3 regions of the Moritella sp. 36 genome follow, and region 3 is predicted to be linked to each of the others. Evidence: predicted binding sites of a transcription regulator. Region 3 holds the regulator's gene; each other region holds the start of a gene.
What was found. Region 3 encodes sigma-54, which starts transcription at its own class of promoters, with help from an activator protein. Its sites were predicted from a motif close to GTTGGCACGNNNNTNGNNT; they were not measured.
Positions count from the first base shown of each region.

Region 1: a site for sigma-54 is predicted at 1,422-1,440, ahead of fliE (flagellar hook-basal body complex protein FliE). Genes of this name have one in related genera too.
Region 2: a site for sigma-54 is predicted at 1,954-1,972, ahead of HWV03_RS18675 (PEP-CTERM sorting domain-containing protein). Genes of this name have one in related genera too.

Region 1 covers NZ_CP056120.1:1,146,408-1,149,610, reverse strand. Annotated here, with positions in the region: gene fliF (flagellar basal-body MS-ring/collar protein FliF) at 1-1,029, opposite strand, end outside; gene fliE (flagellar hook-basal body complex protein FliE) at 1,052-1,381, opposite strand; gene HWV03_RS05295 (sigma-54-dependent transcriptional regulator) at 1,503-2,894, opposite strand; gene HWV03_RS05290 (sensor histidine kinase) at 2,899-3,203, opposite strand, start outside.
Region 2 covers NZ_CP056120.1:4,231,253-4,234,455, reverse strand. Annotated here, with positions in the region: gene fdx (ISC system 2Fe-2S type ferredoxin) at 1-300, shown strand, start outside; gene iscX (Fe-S cluster assembly protein IscX) at 413-610, shown strand; gene HWV03_RS18680 (PEP-CTERM sorting domain-containing protein) at 827-1,528, shown strand; gene HWV03_RS18675 (PEP-CTERM sorting domain-containing protein) at 2,010-2,717, shown strand; gene pepB (aminopeptidase PepB) at 3,015-3,203, shown strand, end outside.
Region 3 covers NZ_CP056120.1:236,409-239,611, reverse strand. Annotated here, with positions in the region: gene lptA (lipopolysaccharide transport periplasmic protein LptA) at 1-239, shown strand, start outside; gene lptB (LPS export ABC transporter ATP-binding protein) at 255-980, shown strand; gene HWV03_RS01090 (RNA polymerase factor sigma-54) at 1,030-2,547, shown strand; gene hpf (ribosome hibernation promoting factor) at 2,579-2,866, shown strand; gene rapZ (RNase adapter RapZ) at 3,009-3,203, shown strand, end outside.

The sequences.
Region 1 (3,203 bases), 910 kb from region 3:
TGCCTCTTCAGGTATATCCGCGTCTAGTGGTGGTTGATTGGTTAATGCCCCCGGAATACCTTGACTATCATTACCAATCGATTGACGCTCTAATAACATTTCACTGCGTATTGCAGGTAAATCGGGATTAAAACGTTTTTGTGTTTGCTCTGTAACACTAAAGTCCATTGATACATCAACTTCAGCGGTATAATTACTGACACCTAAGATAGGGATAAGTATAGAATCTATTTTATCTCGGTACTCACGTTCATGATTTTGTACAATTTCAAATTCACGTCGACCTTTTGCAGCCATCATGTCTTGACTGCCCGAGTTCAGCAAGCGGCCATTTTGATCAGTCAAGGTTACGCGGGTGGGTTCTAAGCCTTGAACAGCAGAAGCAACCAATTGCACCATAGCATCAATATTTTCTTGCGAGATTGCGTTGCTGTTACGTACCGTTAATACAACTGTTGCACTGGGCTTCTTGTCGCGCTTAGCAAACACATTTTCTTTTGGGATGGCTAATAATACTTGTGCCTTTGATACATGTTTAAATTCTGTTAATGCCCGTGATATTTGACGTTCACGACCCAATTTTAAACGTTCTCGTTCGACACGCTGGCTGACACCAAAGCCCATATCTTTCATCAAAATATCGTCACCTTCTAATTCTGCAGTGACGAGTCCTGAGCGACGTAATCGTAATTTAATGTCTTGATACTGCTCAGCAGGAACAGAGATCGTATCACCATTAATTTTATATTCTATTTTCTGTTGGTCTAAAAATTCGAGGGTTTCAATGAGTTCAACCGTTTGATACGTACCTAAAGGACGCATTTCAGGCTCTTTGCCCCAGAGTAAAATAAATACCACTAAGGTTAGCGAGATCGCTAATGCTAAGATTAGGATGATTTGACGTAAGATATCGGCATTAGTGAAAAAACCAAATGCTGAGCTTTTTTGCTCATTTTCATCTAGTTGCGCTAAATCATTACCCATATCGTCATTACTTACGATACCTGTATTTGAAGCTATGTCAGCCACAGAGTTACTCCTTTACCCGAGATTAAACAGGCATACTCATTATTTCTTTATAAGATTCGATCAATTTGTTACGAACCTGTACCGTAGCATCGAATGCTATCCCCGATTTTTGCGATGCTATCATAACATCACTTAGGGACACACTGCGATCACCTTGATCGAAACGGGTGCGTAAATCACCAGTATTTTGCTGTAATCCGTTAACACTATCCATTGCTTGCTGCAACATATCACCAAAATTGGCAGATGTTGTGGTTGGCGCTTTTACCGCGGTAGGATCTGCTTCAAATTTAGTCGCCTGTAACGACATGCTTTGCATTTCGGAGTAGAGATTATTGGCTGCGATATTCATTGATTATCCTCGTTGTCATATTTTTGACCTACCTTGAGAGAAGCAATTAACATGCCAACAAAAAAAAGACCGTAACTTCAATTAATTACGGCCTTTTTATAACGATTGTTTTTATAAATAGTTATGCAGGGATTTCGATGCCTTGTTCTCGCATTTTCGCTAATTTATAGCGCAATGTACGTGGACTGATACCCAATTTTTCTGAAACGTTTTTACGCACGCCATTACAGCCAATCAAGGTTTCCAAAATAATTTGATACTCTTGTTGACGTAATTCATTACCTAAAGGCTCGTTGGGTTGATTAATACTGCGCACAGGGATTTCCGATTTAATATGTAGCTGTGGCACTTGAGCAATCGGCGCTATGACTTGAAAATCTGCGGCAGTAAAATCTTCTAAAATAAGATCTGCATCTTTTATTTTCCCATCAACCGCTAAAATCATAGCGCGTTGGATCACGTTGTCCAATTCACGTACATTACCCGGCCAATGATAAATCTGTAACTTCGCCTTCGCGCAGTTAAGTAATTCTAACGTTGGAATATTATTTTGTTTGCAGTGTAATTTTAATAAATGTTCCGCAATCGGTAAAATATCACCTTTACGCTCAGTTAACGGTAGCCAAGCTAATGGGAATACATTTAAGCGATAATATAAATCTTCTCTGAAATCACCATTCGAGACAGCTTGTTTCATATTACGGTTACTGGTAGCAATGACTCGTATATTAAGTTTAATGGTTTTACGGCTACCTAAGCGCTCAACTTCACGCTCTTGCAATACCCGTAATAATTTAACTTGCAACGATAAGTCCATTTCCGAGATCTCATCCAGTAAAATGGTACCGTTTTGTGCTTGCTCAAATTTTCCTGGGCATGCTTGTATCGCGCCAGTAAATGCGCCTTTTTCATAACCAAACAGTGTTGCTTCTAACATATTATCTGGGATAGCCGCACAGTTAATAGCCACAAATGGACCGTCATAACGCAGTGAATTATCATGAATATAACGTGATAGCACTTCTTTACCCGTTCCACTTGGACCTGTCACCATGACCGTTGCATCTGATTTAGCCACTTTACGCGCCAAACTTAATAGTTGCTCTGTTTTCTCATCACCGTAACAAGGTGTGCGCTTAGCTATTTTTTGTGGTGGTACATAACGACCAACCTGATTAATCAATACTTCTGGAGAGAAAGGTTTACCAATGTAGTCAACTGCACCATTACGCATTGCCGTTACCGCATCATCTACTTTGGCATAAGCCGTCATTAACAATACCGGTAAATCGGGGTGTTTTTGTTTAATATTATGCAGTAAAGTTAATCCCGTCATGCCACCCATTTGAATATCACTCACGACCATATCATAGGTTTTTTTACCTAATGCAATCAGTGCACTTTCACCGCTATCAACTTCATCGCACTCATAACCAGCCATTAATAAGGTATCAACTAAGGCTTCACGAAGACCTAAATCATCTTCAACTACAAGAATTTGAGAATGGGACATACTATTATCCACCTATTACCATTGGTTGAGGTTCTGCTACGCGATGTAGCGGTACGATTATACTAAAACGACTTCCTTCACCGACAGTTGAGTTCAACTCTAAACTGCCATGGTGCGCTTTCACCACACTTTGTACAACAGCAAGGCCAAGACCCGTGCCCTGTGATTTGGTGGTAAAGAAAGGTTCTAAGATTTTTGCTTGCATGAGCGTCGAGATCCCGGGACCATCATCAGATACCACAATTGCGACTTTGTCATCACCGGAGCGGACTGCAGAAATAGCGAGGTTAGCCCCTTGACCACAAGCGT
Region 2 (3,203 bases), 1.0 Mb from region 3:
CCAGAAGGTCTATCTGTAGACGTTGAGAAAGGTGAAACGATCCTTGATGTTGCGCTTCGCAATAGAATCATCATTGAACATGCTTGTGAGAAATCATGTGCCTGTACTACTTGTCATGTGATTGTACGTGAAGGCTTTGATTCATTAGAAGAAAGTGATGAGCTTGAAGATGACATGTTAGATAAAGCATGGGGTTTAGAACCGGACTCTCGTTTAGGTTGCCAAGCGATCGTCGAAGATGAAGATTTGGTTGTTGAGATCCCTAAATACACGATCAACATGGTATCTGAAAGCCATTAACTGATTGTTAAGCTAAGGTGTCTTTATCCTACGCATAAATTGCGTAAGCAAACTAAACTGAAAGTAAGTGTGCAGTCTATTTGTTGCTGCACATATTTTTAGGGAGGTTTTTATGGCATTAGCGTGGTCGGATAGTACAGAGATTGCCATTACATTAGCTGAAAATTATCCAGAGCAAGATCCACAGCAAGTCAGGTTTACAGACTTGCGTCGGATGATATTAGGGTTGGACGATTTTACCGATGATCCTAATCATTGTGGTGAAAGAGTACTTGAAGCCGTGATGCTTGCTTGGATTGATGAATATTAACAATTTAATTGTTAATAGCTAATCGTCAATACAGAATAAGCCCATAATTAGCATATGCTGATTATGGGCTTTTTTTTAACTTTGAAGCGTTGATTTTTTTTACACTTTGTTATGTTTAAACTATTAATTGAATTTAATAGCCTGTATTTAAATACTTTTTTTTATGGCATGGCAAATGCTTTAGAGGGTATGTATTTATATAAGAGGAATTTAAATATGAAATTGATACAAAAATTAATTTTAACCTTCAGCCTAATTTTATCGGCTAACCAAGTAAGTGCGACTACAATTTCTGCAACCTTAAACTCTTGGGAAAATGGTTGGACTGAGGGGGTTTTATATACAGCACCCAGTAGCTATGGATACTCATCGGCTGGATTATTTAATTTTACCAATAATACGACACAATCAGATTTTTTAGCTTTTTGTCTTGAGGTCAATGAGCCAATCGATATCGGTGATACTGCAGACTATACTATTTACTCTGCCACAGACCCAGAACCTTTTGGAACAGGGGCTGAAGTGGCTGAATACATAGGCCGCCTTTATACAAACCAATATGCCAGTGTTTCTGATGCAAGCACAGCGGCAGCCTTCCAGATTGCACTTTGGGAAATCGTGCATGAAGACTACAATACATATGGCTTTGACTTACACACAGGTGACTTTCAGTTGGTACAAGCATTTCCGGGCGGTGCAAATATTGCAGCTGGTTATCTTAACTCTTTAGATTCGTGGACAAATAACGTTGTTGTTGATGTCTATCGTAACGCTGGAGCCCAAGATCTATTACAAGTATATCCAGAACCGCCCCCTATTCCTGTAAACGAACCAGCAAGCTTATCGTTATTTGGGTTTGGATTATTAGGGTTAGCATCAATGATTCGACGCAAAACTACTTATAAATCTAATGATTAGTCTCAGATTAGCCATCGCCATTAACCTATTTTTCTGAATTGATTATGTTAAGCGATGGTTTTTTGGTTTTAAGGAAATAAGCAATTAAGACACCAACGGATCTTTCAGGTAAAAAATCGAGTGTTTCCAGCGCTGTTACAGCTAGCCCCACAACTGCTATGTACAATCTTTATTCTTTCAAACTTGCTCCTCTATGCGTGGAACTACTCCCATAACAAGCTTGTTTTCATCTCAGTCAACTAATGTCTGAACAGTAGATCCTTCGCCGCATGAGATGGAACGCGTCCATATTAATAGCGAATTTATGCAAGTCAAAAACAAGGATAAGTATTAAAAAATTTAATTTAAAGTGTTGATTTTTTTTACACTTATCATGTTTAAACTACCTCTTTACATTTAACGTGTTGTATTTAAGGTGTTTTTTTTATGGCACGACAAATGCTTTAGAGAGTATGTATTTATATATAATAGGAATTGAAATATGAAATTGATACAAAAATTAATTTTAACCTTCAGCCTAATTTTATCGGCTAACCAAGTAAGTGCGACAACAATTTCTGCAACCTTAAACTCTTGGGAAAATGGTTGGAATGAGGGGGTTCTATATTCTGTTAACGGTGGTGTTGGAGCTGGTTTTTCATCGGCTGGGTTATTTAATTTTACCAATAATACGACGCAATCTGATTTTTTAGCTTTTTGTCTTGAGATCACCGAGCCAATTAACTTTGGTGATACAGCTGACTTTAGTATTCACCCAGCCACGGACCCCGAACCTTTTGGAACAGGACCTGAAGTGGCAGAATACATAGGCCGTCTCTATACAAACAAATATGCCAGTGTTTCTGATGCAGCCACAGCAGCAGCCTTCCAGATTGCACTTTGGGAGATCGTGCATGAAGATTACAATACAAATGGTTTTGATCTAGGTGCTGGTGACTTTATTTTATTTCAACTCGGCGGTGGTGGTGCAATCCTTGCCCAAGACTATCTTGACTCTTTAAATACGTGGACAAATGACGTTATTGTTGATGTCTATCATAACGATGGAGTACAAGACCTATTACAAGTATATCCAGAGCCACCCCCTATTAATGTAAGTGAACCAGCTGGTTTAACGCTATTTGGATTTGGATTATTAGGGTTAACATTAATGCTTCGACGCAAAGCTACTTATAAATCTAATGATTAATCTCTTATTTAGTTTAGGCTATCGCTAACATAACCAATTTTCTAATTAGTTATGCTAGCGATAGCTTTTTTAGTTTAAGGAAATAAGCAATTAAGCCACCAACGGATCTTTCAGGTAGAGAACCGGCTGTTACAGCTAGCCCCCGCAACTGCTACGTACAATCTTTATTCTTTCAAACTAGCTCCTCTATGGGCAAAATAATAAAACGATTTACAAATATTTATGATACATAACCAAACAAACCATAAAAGTATTGTTATAGTAATCGTATTATCATGTCTATATTAAGGGTATTTAATGAAGGATTTCATGAGCGTTGAGCTAACGCTTGCTCCCGCTGACAGTTTTTGGGGTAACAATGCATTAATTAGTTTTAATGCTGGTGTCGCCTCTATTCACCTTGGTGGAGATAGTGCAGATCTTGGAGCTGAGAGTGCATTACAAGTACAACGTGCGGCACGTAAACTATCCAATCAAGGGATAGGT
Region 3 (3,203 bases):
ATCAAGAGCTTGATGACGGTAAGAAAATTAATGGCGAAGCAGATGAGATCCGCTACGAGCTAGGTAAAAAACGCTTAATCTTGTCAAAAAATGCACATTTACGCCAAGCTGATAGCGAAGTTAAAAGTGACAAGATTATCTACCAAATTGACAAACAAGAAATGATAGCCGAAAGCGGCAAGCATGAATCTGATCGAGTGATCACTATTTTCACTCCTGAAGACAACAAAACTAATTAGAGTAGATGAATTCATATGGCACGTTTAAAAGTATCACACTTAGCAAAAAGTTATAACAAACGAAAAGTTGTGTCAGATGTGAGTCTCGAAGTTGAATCAGGCCAAATTGTTGGTTTACTCGGGCCTAATGGCGCAGGTAAAACCACCACCTTTTATATGGTAGTTGGCTTGGTTAAGCGAGATCATGGACAAATCTTCATTGATGACCAAGAATTAACGCATGAGCCAATGCATATTCGTGCACAACAAGGTATTGGTTACTTACCCCAAGAAGCGTCTATTTTTCGTCGTTTATCGGTAACGAAAAATATCATGGCAATCTTAGAGTTACGAACTGAACTCACGCGTTTCGAACGTGAAGAAAAGTTAGAAGAATTATTAGAAGAGTTCCATATCACCCATATTCGCGATAGTTTAGGCATGAGCTTATCGGGTGGTGAACGCCGCCGTGTTGAGATTGCCCGCGCGCTTGCGGCAGATCCAAAGTTTATTTTATTAGATGAACCTTTTGCTGGCGTTGATCCAATCTCGGTAGGTGATATTAAAAAAATTATTCAACATCTGCGCGATCGTGGTTTAGGGGTATTAATTACCGACCATAACGTACGTGAGACACTCGATGTATGTGAACACTCTTATATTGTGAGCCATGGACATTTGATCGCATCTGGTACTTCTGAAGAGATTTTATCCAACGAAAAAGTGAAAGAAGTATACCTTGGTGATCAATTCCGACTATAGTTTGATATTGATACGTTACCGCATTTAAGGAAGAGAGAGTAGTCGTTAGATGAAGCCATCATTACAACTTCGTATGAGTCAATCTCTGGCAATGACGCCACAGTTGCAACAAGCGATTCGATTATTACAATTATCGACCTTGGAGTTACAACAAGAGATTCAAGAAGCATTAGACAGTAATCCGCTACTGGAACAAGAAGATCCCAACACAGCTCAAGCAAACGATACAGAAAGTAGTGATGAGCATAATCCAAATAATAACGACGCAGTTACCGATGCCAGCCAAATAGAAGTTAGTGATGCGCTCGCCAGTGAAGCCATGCCAGATGAATTGCCTAATGACAGTAATTGGGATGATGTCTATACCCCTCAAATACAGACTCACAGCAGTGCGGGTAGCAGTATTGATGGTTTAGACCAAGTCTATCAAGGTGAGACCAGCGAAGGCTTATACGAGCATCTCATGTGGCAAATGGAATTAACCCCATTTTCTGACACTGATCGTGCTATTGCCGTTGCGATTATTGATGGCATTGATGATCATGGCTACCTTAATCAGACTTGTGAAGACATCCTGTCTAGCGTCAATAACGGTCACCAAGAACTTAGCGACAGTAGTAAAGAAAATAGTGAAGAGCAAGTTGAATTAGACGAAATAGAAGCAGTATTAAAGCGTATTCAACATTTCGATCCCATCGGCGTTGCAGCGCGTTCATTACAAGAATGTTTATTGATCCAACTCCAGCATTTACCTAAAAACACACCTTGGTTAACAGAATGTCAGCAAATAATTCAGTCTCACATGGATTTATTAGGCAATCGCGACTACCGTCAATTAAGCCGTAAGACAAAATTAAAAGAACCACAGCTTAAAGAGATCATGCAATTAATTCAGAGTCTAGAACCCAGACCTGGCAATGTTATCGATCAGACTGAAGGGCTTTATGTAATTCCCGATGTTTTAGTAAAGAAAAAAAATAATCAGTGGGTAGTCGAGTTAAATCCTGACATTGTGCCAAGATTAAAAGTGAACAATGAATATTCAAACTTGTCGACAAGCAATCGTAGTAGCAGCGATGGGCAGTTTATTCGAACGCATGTACAAGAAGCTAAATGGTTTATTAAAAGCTTAGATAGCCGTAATGAAACCTTACTAAAAGTAACTAAAAGTATTGTTCAACGACAAATTGATTTTTTTGAGTATGGCGATGAAGCCATGAAACCTATGGTTTTAAATGATATTGCCGAAGAAGTGGAAATGCACGAGTCAACCATTTCACGGGTAACAACGCAGAAGTTTATGCATACACCACGCGGTATTTTTGAACTTAAGTTTTTCTTTTCAAGCCATGTAAGTACTGACAATGGCGGAGAATGTTCATCAACCGCTATTCGAGCATTAATAAAAAAATTGGTCGCGGCAGAAAATGTCATTAAACCATTAAGTGACAGCAAGATTGCTGATTTACTTGCTGATCAAGGTATCAAAGTGGCTAGACGTACGATTGCAAAATATCGGGAGGCACTAAGTATACCACCGTCTAATCAGCGTAAAAGCCTATTATAAGGCTAATCCAACCTTCATAGGGGAGACATATATGCAAATTAATTTAACCGGTAGACATGTAAACATTACAGACTCACTGAAAGATTATGTTGATAGCAAGTTTTCCAAATTAGAACGGCATTTTGATCATATAAACAATATCCATGTGATTTTAAATGTCGAAAAATTACTTCAAATTGCAGAAGCAAAAATACATTTAAATGGGGGGGAGATCTTTGCCGTGCATGAACACAATGACATGTATGCCGCAATTGATGGCTTACTGGATAAGCTCGATCGCCAAGTGATTAAGCATAAAGAGAAGTTGATTCGTCATTAATTTTAATCTCGCCACAGATAACCTAAAGGAAAACCACTTTTTCCTTTAGGTATTAATGCTTCTGACATAATTAAAACATATCATATCCAAATCAATTGCGGGATAATGAACCCATTATTTTATATCGCTGTGAGGATAAAAGATGAAATTAATAATAGTCAGCGGCCAGTCAGGATCTGGTAAATCAATTGCATTACGCGTGCTTGAAGATCTAGGCTACTATTGCGTAGATAACCTACCAGTAAAATTACTACCACAACTGCTAAAAACCTTAAATGACCAAACCGAAAAAGTGGCAGTGAGTATTGATGTCCGTAATTTACCGACAGAAAAAAAA